Regions from separate parts of the Amphritea sp. GJ51-11 genome, predicted to be linked through region 1. Evidence: predicted binding sites of a transcription regulator. Region 1 holds the regulator's gene; each other region holds the start of a gene.
What was found. Region 1 encodes sigma-54, which starts transcription at its own class of promoters, with help from an activator protein. Its sites were predicted from a motif close to TGGCACNNNNNTTGCTNT; they were not measured.
Positions count from the first base shown of each region.

Region 1 (3,185 bases):
TTCAGCTGAGCCCGCGTTTCTAAGTTGCTGACGGAAGGATGCCTGACTGAATAGCTCGGCAAGATTACCCAGCGTTTGTAGATGTTGATCACAGGCTTCGGAGGGCACCACCAGAACGAAGAGTAAGTCGACCGGGCTGCCATCAATGGCATCGAAGTCGATCGGTTCTTTTAACTGAATAAGTAGCGCAGTGGCTTTCTCACACTCATCCAGACGACAATGGGGAATGGCCACGCCTTCACCGATGCCTGTACTGCCGAGTCTTTCACGGCCAAGTAGGCCAGCAAAGATCGTTTCAGTTTCAAGCTCAGGGTGCAGATCGGAAATCTGTTGGCTGGCAATTTCGAGGATACGTTTTTTACTACCCCCTCTAGAGCACAGAGTACTCCAGAGGGCGCTAATAATTCTGAAATTAGCATCGTATAATAGTTACTTGTGAGTTTTCATCTTTTCTTTGTGTTTAATGATCTGACGGTCAAGCTTGTCGATCAACCCATCGATGGCGGCGTACATATCTTCTTGTTCGTCGGAAGCAAACAGCTGACCACCGGCTACGTGAATTTCACCATCAGCTTTTTGGCGCGTCTTCTCAACGCTTAGAGTTACCTGTGCATTGGTGATGTTATCGAAATGCCGCTCCAGCTTCTCAAATTTATTCTGAACATACTCATTCAGGGAATCAGTCAATTCTACGTGGTGACCGGTAATATTGATCTGCATGGTAATCTCCTAGTGTTATTGTACCGGGTTGCCGCCCGGTTCCCATGATAAAAAAAGTCATTAAACTAAACGTTTTCGTTCATTAGAAGGTGGAATGCTAAGCGATTCTCTATATTTTGCAATGGTTCTTCGCGCAACATTGATACCTTGTTCCTCAAGCAGTTGGGCAATCTTGTTATCGCTTAAGGGTTTTGTTGGACTTTCAGCGACCACCAATTTCTTGATGAGCGCCCGAATAGCGGTCGATGAGCAGGTGCCACCGTTCACTGTAGTGACATGGCTGGAGAAAAAATACTTCAGCTCAAATATACCCCTTGGGGTATGCATATATTTCTGGGTGGTCACCCGAGAGATGGTCGATTCGTGCATTTCGACCGCCTCAGCGATATCGTGCAGCACCATCGGACGCATCGCCTCATCGCCATGCTCTAGAAAACCTTCTTGGCGGTGTACAATTTCACGGGTGACCTTCATTAAGGTATCGTTCCGGCTTAATAAGCTTTTGATAAACCAGCGAGCTTCTTGTAGATGGTTTTTCAGATAGGTGTTGTCAGGGCTGGTATCAGCGCGTCGGATCAAATCTGCATAGCCATCATTAATGCGTAGTTTAGGCGCAACTTCCGGATTCAGGCTTACCTGCCAGACACCTTTTTCTTTGTAAACCAGCACATCGGGAATAACATATTCCGATTGCGAGCTAGTGATCATTGAGCCGGGTTTAGGGTTCAGGGTGCGGATCAGGTTGATCGCCTGTAGTAACTGTGGCTCTCGCATCCGGGCTTTGCGCATCAGCTGTTTGTAGTCATGATTACCCAGTAAGTGGATATATTGAGTGACTAGTTTTAGCGCTTCGTTGCGATATTCGGTGTCATTGGGTAGTTGCTGTAGCTGAATGGCTAGGCACTCGCTTAGATCGCGTGCGGCTACGCCGGGTGGATCAAACTGTTGGATGCGTCGCAGTACCGCTTCGATTTCATCCAGTTCAATGCCGTTAAGTTGCTCATCATCCTGCTGATGGAAATATTCCAGGATTGAATCGAGTTCAACGTTGAGATAACCGTCAACATTAATGCCGTCAATAATATTGGTGGCGATCAGTTCGTCGATGGGACTCATCGGCGTGAGGTTTAATTGCCAGTTCAGGTGATCTTGCAGGGTTTCATCCGCAGTGTCATTCGACTCCATCTCCATATCGGAGAAATCATGGGATGATGAAGATGAACTAGAGACCGTCTGATAAGTGTCTTCCCAATTACTATCGGTCGATAGTTCATTGGGAATATCTTCATTCCAGTCGCTATCGGTGGCTTGAATCTCTTCAGACTCGGTGGTTTTGGCCGATGCTGAGACGGATTCATGATTGCTGACTTCTGCATCAGAGCTCGCTTGCTCGGCGGCATTATCTGAAGCGCTATCCTCTTCCGTTACTTCTAGCATCGGGTTCGATTCTAGTGCTTCCTGAATCTCCTGTTGCAGATCAAGCGTCGATAATTGCAGCAAGCGAATCGCCTGCTGTAATTGTGGGGTCATGGTCAGATGCTGACCCATTTTTAGTTGTAACGCTTGTTTCATAGAGAGTCGCTTATATACCTGTTACAGCTTGAATTGCTCACCGAGATAGGCTTCCCTGACCTGCTGGTTGGCAAGAATATCCTCTGGCGATCCTTCTGCAAGAATATAACCTTCACTGACGATGTAAGCTTGTTCGCAAATATCCAGTGTTTCGCGAACATTGTGATCGGTGATTAAGACGCCAATCCCCTTACTTTGTAAGTGCTTTACGGTTTGTTTTATATCACTGACTGAAATTGGGTCAACACCGGCAAAGGGCTCATCTAACAAGATAAAAGTGGGCTCAGTTGCCAGTGCGCGGGCAATTTCAACCCGTCGCCGTTCTCCACCGGAGAGGCTCATTCCCAAACTTTTCGTTAGATGGGAGATATGAAACTCTTCCAGTAGTTCGTCTAATTTTTGTTTACGCTCAGTCCGGCTCAACTCTTTACGGGTTTCCAGAATAGCCATCAGGTTATCATGGACGCTGAGTTTTCGGAAAATGGAGGCTTCTTGTGGCAGGTAACCAATACCTTTTCGCGCTCGGCCGTGCATCGGCTCTTTGGTTAAGTCCAATTGATCAATTTTGATCCGGCCTTTGTCGGCTTCCACTAGCCCAACAATCATGTAAAAACAGGTTGTCTTACCCGCCCCGTTAGGCCCCAATAAACCAACGATCTGGCCGCTATCGACGCTCATCGAGACATCTTTTACAACTGCGCGGCCTTTATAGCTCTTTGCTAGGTTGAGTGCTTCTAGTCGACTCATTAGTTGTTGAGTTCCCCAGTAGCTGTAGTTTCAGATTCATCCAACGGTGTTGCTTTAGGCTGAATGACAATCTGTACACGTTCGCCGTTAGCGCTCTCATCCCTGAATGCATTTACTGTGCTTTTCTTCATATTGTAAACAATTCG
Region 1 is NZ_CM147881.1:614,793-617,977, forward strand. Features, by position in the region: gene ptsN (PTS IIA-like nitrogen regulatory protein PtsN) at 1-405, opposite strand, end outside; gene hpf (ribosome hibernation promoting factor) at 430-720, opposite strand; gene AC0L4K_RS02665 (RNA polymerase factor sigma-54) at 781-2,292, opposite strand; gene lptB (LPS export ABC transporter ATP-binding protein) at 2,314-3,039, opposite strand; gene lptA (lipopolysaccharide transport periplasmic protein LptA) at 3,039-3,185, opposite strand, start outside.

Region 2 (3,185 bases), 1.9 Mb from region 1:
CAGTTCGATCAACACCAACTGACCATATTTTTGCGGCATGGGATTAACACTGTAGTCGATGGTAATCTCACGTCCGCCCAGCGTGACGAGCTTCGCCTCACGCTTAGTAAATGGATGGCCCTTTTCAAGTGCCGCAAGTAGCGCATTCTGATCATCATCGACCAGAAACCAGTCATGAAAAGGTAATTGAGCCAAACGACGAGCACTGGACTCGAGCAGCATTTCTGCCGCGGGGTTCATATACACCAACTGCAACTGCCCATCGACCAACACCGTCGCCGTCGATAAACTATCTAATATGTGCTTATGCAAATCAGGTGTTTTCATCTTTGATGCGATACCTCAAGAACTTGCCTATATGCCATTCTCTATTCATAAGTACGGCGGTTATAAAGATAACTGCAAAAAGCAAACCAACTTAGTGCAGACAAAAAAATAAGCCCGGTAGCGGGCATTTCCGGTCATATCGAGATGTTTTAGATCGCCGCCTGACGCTTTAGCATAACACTCTGCGCACTCTTTTGGGGCAACGTTATTTTGGATAAAAAAAAGCCTCCACGCGGGAGGCTCTTTTCAGTTAATCGCTAGCGATTAAACAGAGTAGTACAGGTCAAACTCAACAGGGTGAGTTGTCTGGCTTATTTTTTCACACTCTTCAGTTTTCAGTGTGATATAAGCATCAATCATGTCGTCAGTGAACACGCCACCAGCTGTCAAGAACTCACGATCATTATCCAACGCTGCCAAGGCTTCTTCAAAAGAAGTCGCAACGGTTGGAATCGCCAACGCTTCTTCAGCAGGCAGGTCATATAGATCTTTATCGGCTGGATCGCCAGGGTGGATCTTGTTCTTAATACCGTCTAGGCCAGCCATCATCAGTGCTGCAAAGCACAAGTAAGGGTTGGCAGATGGGTCTGGGAAACGTGTTTCGATACGGTAAGCTTTAGGGTTAGTCACGTATGGGATACGGATAGAAGCAGAACGGTTACGGGCAGAGTACGCCAACATAACAGGGGCTTCAAAGCCTGGTACCAAACGCTTGTAGGCGTTAGTTGATGCGTTAGTCAGAGCATTCAGCGCTTTCGCGTGTTTAATGATACCACCGATGTAGAACAACGCTGTTTCACTCAGGCCCGCATAAGCATCGCCATGGAAGATATTAACGCCATCTTTAGACAGTGATTGGTGAACGTGCATACCAGAACCGTTATCGCCAACCAAAGGCTTAGGCATAAAGGTAGCGGTCTTGCCATAAGCGTGAGCAACGTTATGGACACAGTACTTCAGAATCTGTACTTCATCGGCTTTAGCCGTCAGCGTGTTTGGACCTACACCGATCTCACACTGGCCAGCGGTTGCTACTTCATGGTGATGTACTTCGATTGTCAGGCCCATCGCAGTCATCGCATCGCACATAGCGGCACGCAGGTCATGCAGTGAATCAACTGGCGGTACTGGGAAGTAACCTCCTTTAACCCGTGGACGGTGACCGGTGTTACCACCTTCGAAGCTGCTGTTAGTCGACCAAGAAGCTTCTTCAGAACCGATAGAGTAGCCGCAACCACTGATATCAGCGTGCCATTTAACTTCATCAAACACGAAGAATTCTGGTTCAGGGCCAAAGATAGCCGTATCCGCGATACCGGTTGATTTCAGGTAAGCTTCAGCGCGCTTAGCAACAGAACGTGGGTCACGCTCGTAACCTTGACCGGTGGTCGGCTCAACGATGTCACAACGCACGATAATAGTCGTGTCTTCAGCAAAGGGATCCATCACAGAAGCAGAATCGTCTGGCTGCAGAATCATGTCTGATTCATTAATGCCTTTCCAGCCGCCGATGGAAGAACCATCGAACATTTTGCCTTCTTCGAAGAAGTCTTCGTTAATTTCGGTGACCGGGATTGTAACGTGCTGCTCTTTACCATGAGTATCGGTAAAACGCATATCAACCCACTTAACATCATGCTCTTTGATCAGATTCAGAGTCTCTGACATGTGACTTTCTCCACTAGATTATATTGCCAGACCCCCAACCGATTGCGTAAGACATATTAATAGTCCAACCAGTCAGGCTTGTTTCGCTTTTAAACAGCAAGAGGTATGCCAGTAAACACAAGCACCGAAAACACGCGACATCTAGCAGCTTTGATCGAATTTGAAACAATGACAGCCCTTAATAACGAACCAAAATAGAGCATGCAAAACAAATAACGAACCAAAATAGTGCGAGCGACGTTTTCCCGATTTACCCTTAACCTCGCTGCCTCAAAAAGGTGCCATCATAATACGCTAACCCATAGGACTTATCCTCTAAAAGAGATCGGCAAACCAGAAAAAAAACTATTTTTACGATTCATCTCATAAGAAAGACGCAGCCGACTGATAACTCATGTATAATGCGCGCTTCTAAAATTTGTCTGCACAGGTTCCCAGACGTGATCGAAAAATTAAGAAACATCGCAATTATTGCCCACGTTGACCATGGTAAAACCACTCTGGTTGATAAACTGCTTTCTCAGTCCGGTACGCTGGGACGTCGCGACGAAGGCACTGAACGGATCATGGACTCCAATGATCAGGAGAAAGAACGCGGTATCACCATTCTGGCAAAAAACACTGCCATTGAGTGGAATGATTACCATATCAACATCGTGGACACCCCCGGACACGCCGACTTTGGTGGCGAAGTAGAACGGGTTCTGTCAATGGTTGATTGCGTATGTCTTCTGGTTGACGCTGTTGATGGCCCAATGCCGCAAACGCGCTTTGTAACACAGAAAGCGTTTGAGCAAGGCCTGCGCCCTATCGTTGTTGTTAACAAGGTTGACCGTCCGGGTTCACGTCCTGACTATGTTATCGATCAGGTTTTTGACCTGTTTGACAGCCTCGGCGCAACCGACGAACAGCTAGACTTCCCAATCATCTACGCCTCTGCTCTTAACGGTGTTGCGGGTAAAGAGCCAGATGCATTGGCAGATGATATGACGCCACTGTTTGAAGCGATCATTGAGCACGTTAACCCACCACAGGTTGATACTCAGGGTCCTTTCCAGATGCAGATCTCCGCACTGGACTACAACAGCTATGTGGGTGTTATCGGTGTAGGTCGAGTCAGCCGTGGTTCGGTTAAACTGAACCATGTGGTTAAAATCATCGACCGCGACGGCAATGTCCGTAACGGTAAA
Region 2 is NZ_CM147881.1:3,359,728-3,362,912, forward strand. Features, by position in the region: gene glnL (nitrogen regulation protein NR(II)) at 1-327, opposite strand, end outside; gene glnA (glutamate--ammonia ligase) at 592-1,995, opposite strand; gene typA (translational GTPase TypA) at 2,436-3,185, shown strand, end outside.
Region 2: glnA (glutamate--ammonia ligase) is a predicted target of sigma-54. The motif match lies at 2,089-2,106, and genes of this name have one in related genera.

Region 3 (3,185 bases), 1.0 Mb from region 1:
AGTTGCTAATCAGTACCGCGAAGATACCCCAGATACCAGCAGCCCCATGCACAGAGATTGCACCAACAGGGTCATCTAGTTTCAATTTATCCAATCCCAATACCGAGAGCACCACCACTAAACCACCAACACCGCCGATAAGCGAAGCGGTGCCAGCATCGGGCGCCAAAGGCTCCGCCGTAATAGCCACCAAACCGGCCAGCGCACCATTAATCGTCATGGTTAAATCGGTTTTACCAAATAAGAAGCGAGCAAACAGCGCTGCGACAACCATACCGGCAGCCGCTGCCGCATTGGTGTTAACAAAGATTTTCGCCACCGCATTAGCTTCTTCAACATTGGCGATTTTAAGTTCAGAACCGCCATTAAAACCAAACCAACCCATCCACAGGATAAACATACCCAAGGTTGCCATCGGCAGGTTAGCACCGGGAATTGCACGTACTTCACCGTTCGGACCATAACGTCCTTTACGTGGCCCCACTAAGATAACCGCCGCCAGTGCCGCAGCTGCACCGGCCATATGTACCACAACAGAGCCTGCAAAATCTTGGAAGCCAAGCTCGTCAAGGAAACCACCGCCCCACTTCCAGTAACCCTCAACTGGGTAGATGACAGACACCATCACCACCGCAAAAATCAGAAATGGCCAAAGGCGCATCCGCTCAGCCACCGCACCCGAGACAATCGACATGGTCGCCGCGGCAAACACCGCTTGGAAGATAAAGTCAGCCATACTGGAGTAGTACGGCGCATCATCACCACCGGCAACCACTGACTCAGTCGTATTATCCCCGCCCAGTAAGAAATCTAAACCTGGAATAAACGAATTCACCGGATTAGCAGGATACATAACGTTGTAGCCTACAACGAGATAAGCAACACAGGCGATGCCATATAACAGTGCGTTTTTATTCAATATTTCAACGGTGTTCTTACTACGCACAAGCCCTGCTTCGAGCATGGCGAAACCTGCCGCCATCCACATAACCAGCACCGTACACATTAAAAAATAAAATGTGTCGAGTGCGTATGAAAGTTCAATCGGTAGATTACTCATCTGTTTCTCCTACAATGCAAAAACACCGGATTCACCGGTGCGAATTCTAAAAACTTGTTCCAACTCTGAAATAAACAACTTACCGTCGCCATAACGTCCGGTCTTAGCGATAACCGACACCGCATCAATCGCCTGTTCTATCAGCGCATCATCAACTGCCACTTCCAGCTTTATCTTGGAGGCAAAATCAATATGAGACGCCGTGCCTCGATACAGCTCTGTGCGTCGCTGTTGATGTCCATAACCCATCACTTCAGTGACCGTAAGACCGTTCACACCGATAGACTGCAAGGACTGCCTCACCTCTTCCAGAATATGCGGCCTGATCATGGCTGCTAATAGTTTCATTTGACCTCCAAACCCATGACGAGAATAAAATATTCTTAATAGGAATATGTAAGATTCGTGCCAACATATTTTTATCTATATAATTCATATAGTTAAAACAATAATCGAGCATTTACGCCGCTAAGCGCGCACTCTAATGAAGCACAGTGCTTGCTATGCACCGATAAACACCACCCTATCGGGCACACATCATCAACAACATTAAAAAGGTAAAAAAAACCAGCGACATCGGAGGAGATGCCACTGGTTTTTGGGGGAATAGATGGCTGAATCACGCCGCCGTGATATCGCTTCAGGGCAGTAAAAAGTTCTTATGCTGATTCAGATTCGAGGTGGATACCGACTGGTCTTTCAGTGCCACGCCGGAGGTGCCTAAACACATGGATTGATCAATTAACCAGATCAACTTATCGCAGGCGGCGTCAATACTCATGCCTGCGGGACGCACGTTGGAAATACAGTTGCGCCGGGCGTCGGTCAAGCCAGCCTGAGGTTGATAGGTATAATAGATCCCTAAACTGTCGGGGGAACTTAAGCCTGGCCGCTCGCCGATCAACACAATCAACAACTCAGCCCCCAAGGATTCACCAACCTCATCACCCACCGCCACTCGTCCCTGCATCACGATGGATACCGGGGCAATACTGAATCCGCGGCTTGTAAGGCGGTTTAGCACCGCCTCGGCCATGGCGGCCCCATGATGTTGCACGGCCATCGATGACAGGCCATCAGCGATCACCAGTGACACCTTTACACGGCCCTGCTGTTGTCGGTATTGCTGGAGTCGTTTGATGGCGGCTTGGTCTAAACGTCGCCCTAAATCAGGCCGTTGTAGGTATTCGCTGCGATCAGCCGCTTGGCTGTGAAGTAATAACGTATCATAGCCCACTGCCTGCAACTGCTCCGTCAGCCGCTCGGTTTGCAAGGCAACATGCACCGCATCCCGCGCGCTAGCATGATCCATCTGAAATGCTAGAAGAGCCTCAGTCGGCAGACTCACACCGCTGCGCCCTTGCGCGATACGGGCGTCGGTATAGCGCCGTAATGACTGCCAGGGATTAGCGATAACCGAGTTATTTGTCTCTGCATTCATTGCGCGGGGTTGGCTCTTTTCACTCATGATTAAACTCTTTGTTAAGTGACACTGATCATGGACGGGCATCATACTCGGGAGTCTTACTGATCAGCAACGTTATAACGACGTCAACAGCCCGCTAAATCGATCGGGCATGCGCACCGCTAACTTACCCGATGGCTGAGTAATCCCCACCTGTTGTAACCAGTGTTCGAATTCCGGTGCAGGCCGCAGCCCCATCACCTCACGAATATAGAGTGCATCATGAAACGAAGTGGTCTGATAATTCAGCATAATGTCATCGCCTCCCGGTATGCCCATGATGAAATTAATACCGGCCACCGCCATCTGCGTCAGCAACATATCCATATCATCCTGATCCGCTTGGGCGTGATTGGTGTAACAGATATCACAACCCATCGGCAGGCCTAACAATTTGCCGCAAAAATGATCTTCCAATCCAGCACGGATAATCTGCTTACCGTCATAAAGGTATTCTGGGCCGATAAAGCCCACCACCGTATTCACCAACAAAGGATCAAAGTGGCGGGCCACACCGTAAGCTCGCACCTCACAGGTCTGCTGATCGACTCCATGATGGGCGTTGGCCGACAACGCACTGCCTTGGCCGGTTTCAAAATACATCACGTTATTGCCGACACTGCCGCGATTAAGCTCCCGGGCCGCTTGATTGGCTTCGGT
Region 3 is NZ_CM147881.1:1,629,778-1,632,962, reverse strand. Features, by position in the region: gene AC0L4K_RS07100 (ammonium transporter) at 1-1,060, opposite strand, end outside; gene AC0L4K_RS07095 (P-II family nitrogen regulator) at 1,070-1,408, opposite strand; gene eutC (ethanolamine ammonia-lyase subunit EutC) at 1,701-2,528, opposite strand; gene AC0L4K_RS07085 (ethanolamine ammonia-lyase subunit EutB) at 2,601-3,185, opposite strand, start outside.
Region 3: AC0L4K_RS07095 (P-II family nitrogen regulator) is a predicted target of sigma-54. The motif match lies at 1,454-1,471, and genes of this name have one in related genera.

Region 4 (3,185 bases), 1.7 Mb from region 1:
ACCATAACGTACAAACTTAGCCAACAACGGCCGGATTGGAGCCGCCACCAATAAAATGGAAGCCCGCCCTGCAATCTCTTGCTGCTGTGCAACCTCCGCCAAGGAGGTTTGCAGCCGTTCAGCCATGGTTGGTTCAATCACTAAGCCTTCTCCACCCTCACCCCGTTGCACAGAACCTAACAACAACTGCTCTAATTGAGGATCGAGGGTAATCACCGGCAGCTCATCGTCATTACCAACAATATTCTGCACAATCATACGCGATAAAGATATCCGTACCGCCGCCGTGAGACTTTGCGGATCCTGCGTCCGGGCAACCGCTTCAGCCAGCGATTCGGTAATGGTTCTGAAATCCTTGACCGGCACCTGCTCCATCAGCAAATTCTGTAGCACTTTTAACAGTGTACTCACAGAAAGCTTGCCAGGTACTAACTCTTCTACCAGTTTTGGGGACGTTTTCCCCAATAGATCCAATAATTTTTGTACTTCATCATGTCCCATCAGTTCATGGGAGTGCGCCTGCAGAATCTGATTAAGATGGGTTGCCACCACTGTGCCGGCATCAACCACCGTATAACCGAGGGTCTGCGCTTGCTCCTTTTGGCTCTGCTCAATCCACACCGCATCCAAACCAAAGGCAGGGTCTTTTACATCGATCCCTTTGAGAGTACCAAACACCTGACCGGGGTTAATTGCCAACTCTCGATCAGGATAGACCTCCGATTCCCCCACAGACACACCCATTAGGGTGATTCGGTAGGCTCCAGGCATTAAATCGAGATTATCGCGAATATGCACTGACGGTACGAGAAAGCCTAAATCTTGAGAAAGCTTTTTACGCACCCCTTTAATCCGGTTCAACAACTGCCCGCCCTGCAATTTATCAACCATCGGTATCAAGCGATAGCCCACCTCGAGGCCGATCATATCGACCGGCATCACATCATCCCAGTCTAGCTCTTTCACATCCGGCTCAGGTTCCGTCTGCTTGGTTTTAGCCGCGCCCTCTTCAACCAATTCAGCCTTGGCTGCCAAGTTGCGCTGTTGAATAAAGTAGGCGCCAATCCCAGCAGCAATTGCCAACGACAAAAACGCCACATGGGGCATACCCGGGATAGAGCCCATAATAAACAGAATAACAGCTGCAACGGCCAGTGCCTTTGGCGAGCCAAATAGCTGACCAATAATCTGCTGCCCCATATCCTGGGAAGAATTAACCCGGGTCACCATAATTGCTGCGGCGGTTGATAATAGCAACGAAGGGATCTGCGCCACCAGCCCATCACCAATGGTCAGCAGGGAGTAATAACGGGCCGCCAGCTCAAAAGACAGGTCATGTTGCAACATGCCTATACCCAGCCCGCCAAGGATATTGATCACCAGAATCAAAATACCCGCTACCGCATCACCACGAACGAACTTACTGGCACCATCCATCGAACCATAAAAGTCAGCTTCCTGAGTCACCTCTTGCCGACGCAGCTTGGCATCCTCCTGACTGATCAATCCCGCATTCAAATCGGCATCAATCGCCATCTGTTTACCGGGCATAGCATCCAAGGTAAAGCGAGCGCTTACTTCGGATATACGCCCTGCACCTTTGGTGACCACCACAAAGTTAATGATGACTAAAATCATGAAGACCACCAGACCCACAACATAGTTGCCGCCAATCACCACTTCGCCGAAGGCCTCAATCACCTTACCCGCCGCATCACCCCCTTCATGCCCATACAACAGAACGACTCGTGTCGAGGCGACGTTGAGGGCCAAGCGCATTAAGGTGGTAATGAGAAGAATGGTAGGAAAAACAGCAAAATCCAGCGGCCGCATGGCATACACACACACCAACAACACCACGATAGAAAGAGCAATATTAAAGGTAAACAGGGTATCCAGCAGGAAGGGCGGCATCGGCAGCGTAACCATGCCGAGTACGAGCATGAGTAGAAAAGGGATACCTAAATTCCCTTTACTCGCTCCACGAACATTGTTGTAAATCGCTGCTCTGTCCATTACGCCCCAAATGAGATCTTTCCGCTGACAAAGCGTCAAAAAAACATCACAAAATAATTAATTATTTGAAGATTGAAAAATAACATTAATAGAAGGCTAAAAACATCAATATTTTGACGCTTTCATGGCCTTAGGGATAGGAATGCAAGAATCCAGCCATATATTTGCCGGAATTTGACCTAGCAGAATGATTAATCGTCCTGACGCAGCTCATCTGGAATATCCAGATCCTCAGAAACCGCTTTCGGTGCTGGACCCTGTTGACGCTTATGGCGTTGCAACTGAAATACATAGGCCAGCACTTCAGCCACTGCTTTAAATAGACCAGAAGGTATCTCTTCATCGACTTCAGTAGAGTGATAGATGGCCCGCGCTAAAGGTGGTGCAGAAAGTACGGGGATATCGTGTTTATCCGCAATTTCTCTGATTTTAAGGGCAACAAAATCCCCGCCTTTAGCCACTAAAAACGGCGCACCGCCACCGCCCTGATCATACTTCAAGGCCACCGCATAATGAGTCGGGTTGGTAATGACCACATCCGCCTCAGGCACTGCAGACATCATCTTACGTTGGGAGATTTCACGCTGTAGCTGTCGGATACGTCCTTTAACTTCAGGCTTACCCTCACTGTTTTTCATCTCATCTTTAACCTCTTGAAAGGTCATTTTGAGTTTTTGCGTGTAATCATAGATTTGAAAGGGCACATCGATAAGAGAAATCAGAATCATGGTGCAGCTCATGACCAGAAACGCCCAGATCACAATCTCAGTCGCATGGGACATGGCGGGAAAGATATCTTGTGACCCAAGCGAAAAAAGCGCGTCCTTAGAAGCCATCAACACCAGAAACGAGAGCGAACCGACCACTAAAAATTTAGCCAGCGCTTTAAACAGCTCCAACAAGGCCTTAAGTGAAAACATCCGCTTAATACCCGCCAATGGATCGATCCGACTAAACTTAGGCGCCATCGCTTTCATACTGACGTTCCAGCCACCCAGGGCGATTGGCCCCACAATTGCTGCAACCAATAACACCATAAAGAAGCCAATACAGGCATACAGCGCCTCAAACAGCGAATACCCTAGATGCATAAACATCGCGGCCGGATCCATTACCGCCTGTCGATCAAGACTGAAGTTAAACTTCATCATGCCGGCCATCTTATCCGC
Region 4 is NZ_CM147881.1:3,550,515-3,553,699, forward strand. Features, by position in the region: gene flhA (flagellar biosynthesis protein FlhA) at 1-2,016, opposite strand, end outside; gene flhB (flagellar biosynthesis protein FlhB) at 2,208-3,185, opposite strand, start outside.
Region 4: flhA (flagellar biosynthesis protein FlhA) is a predicted target of sigma-54. The motif match lies at 2,158-2,175, and genes of this name have one in related genera.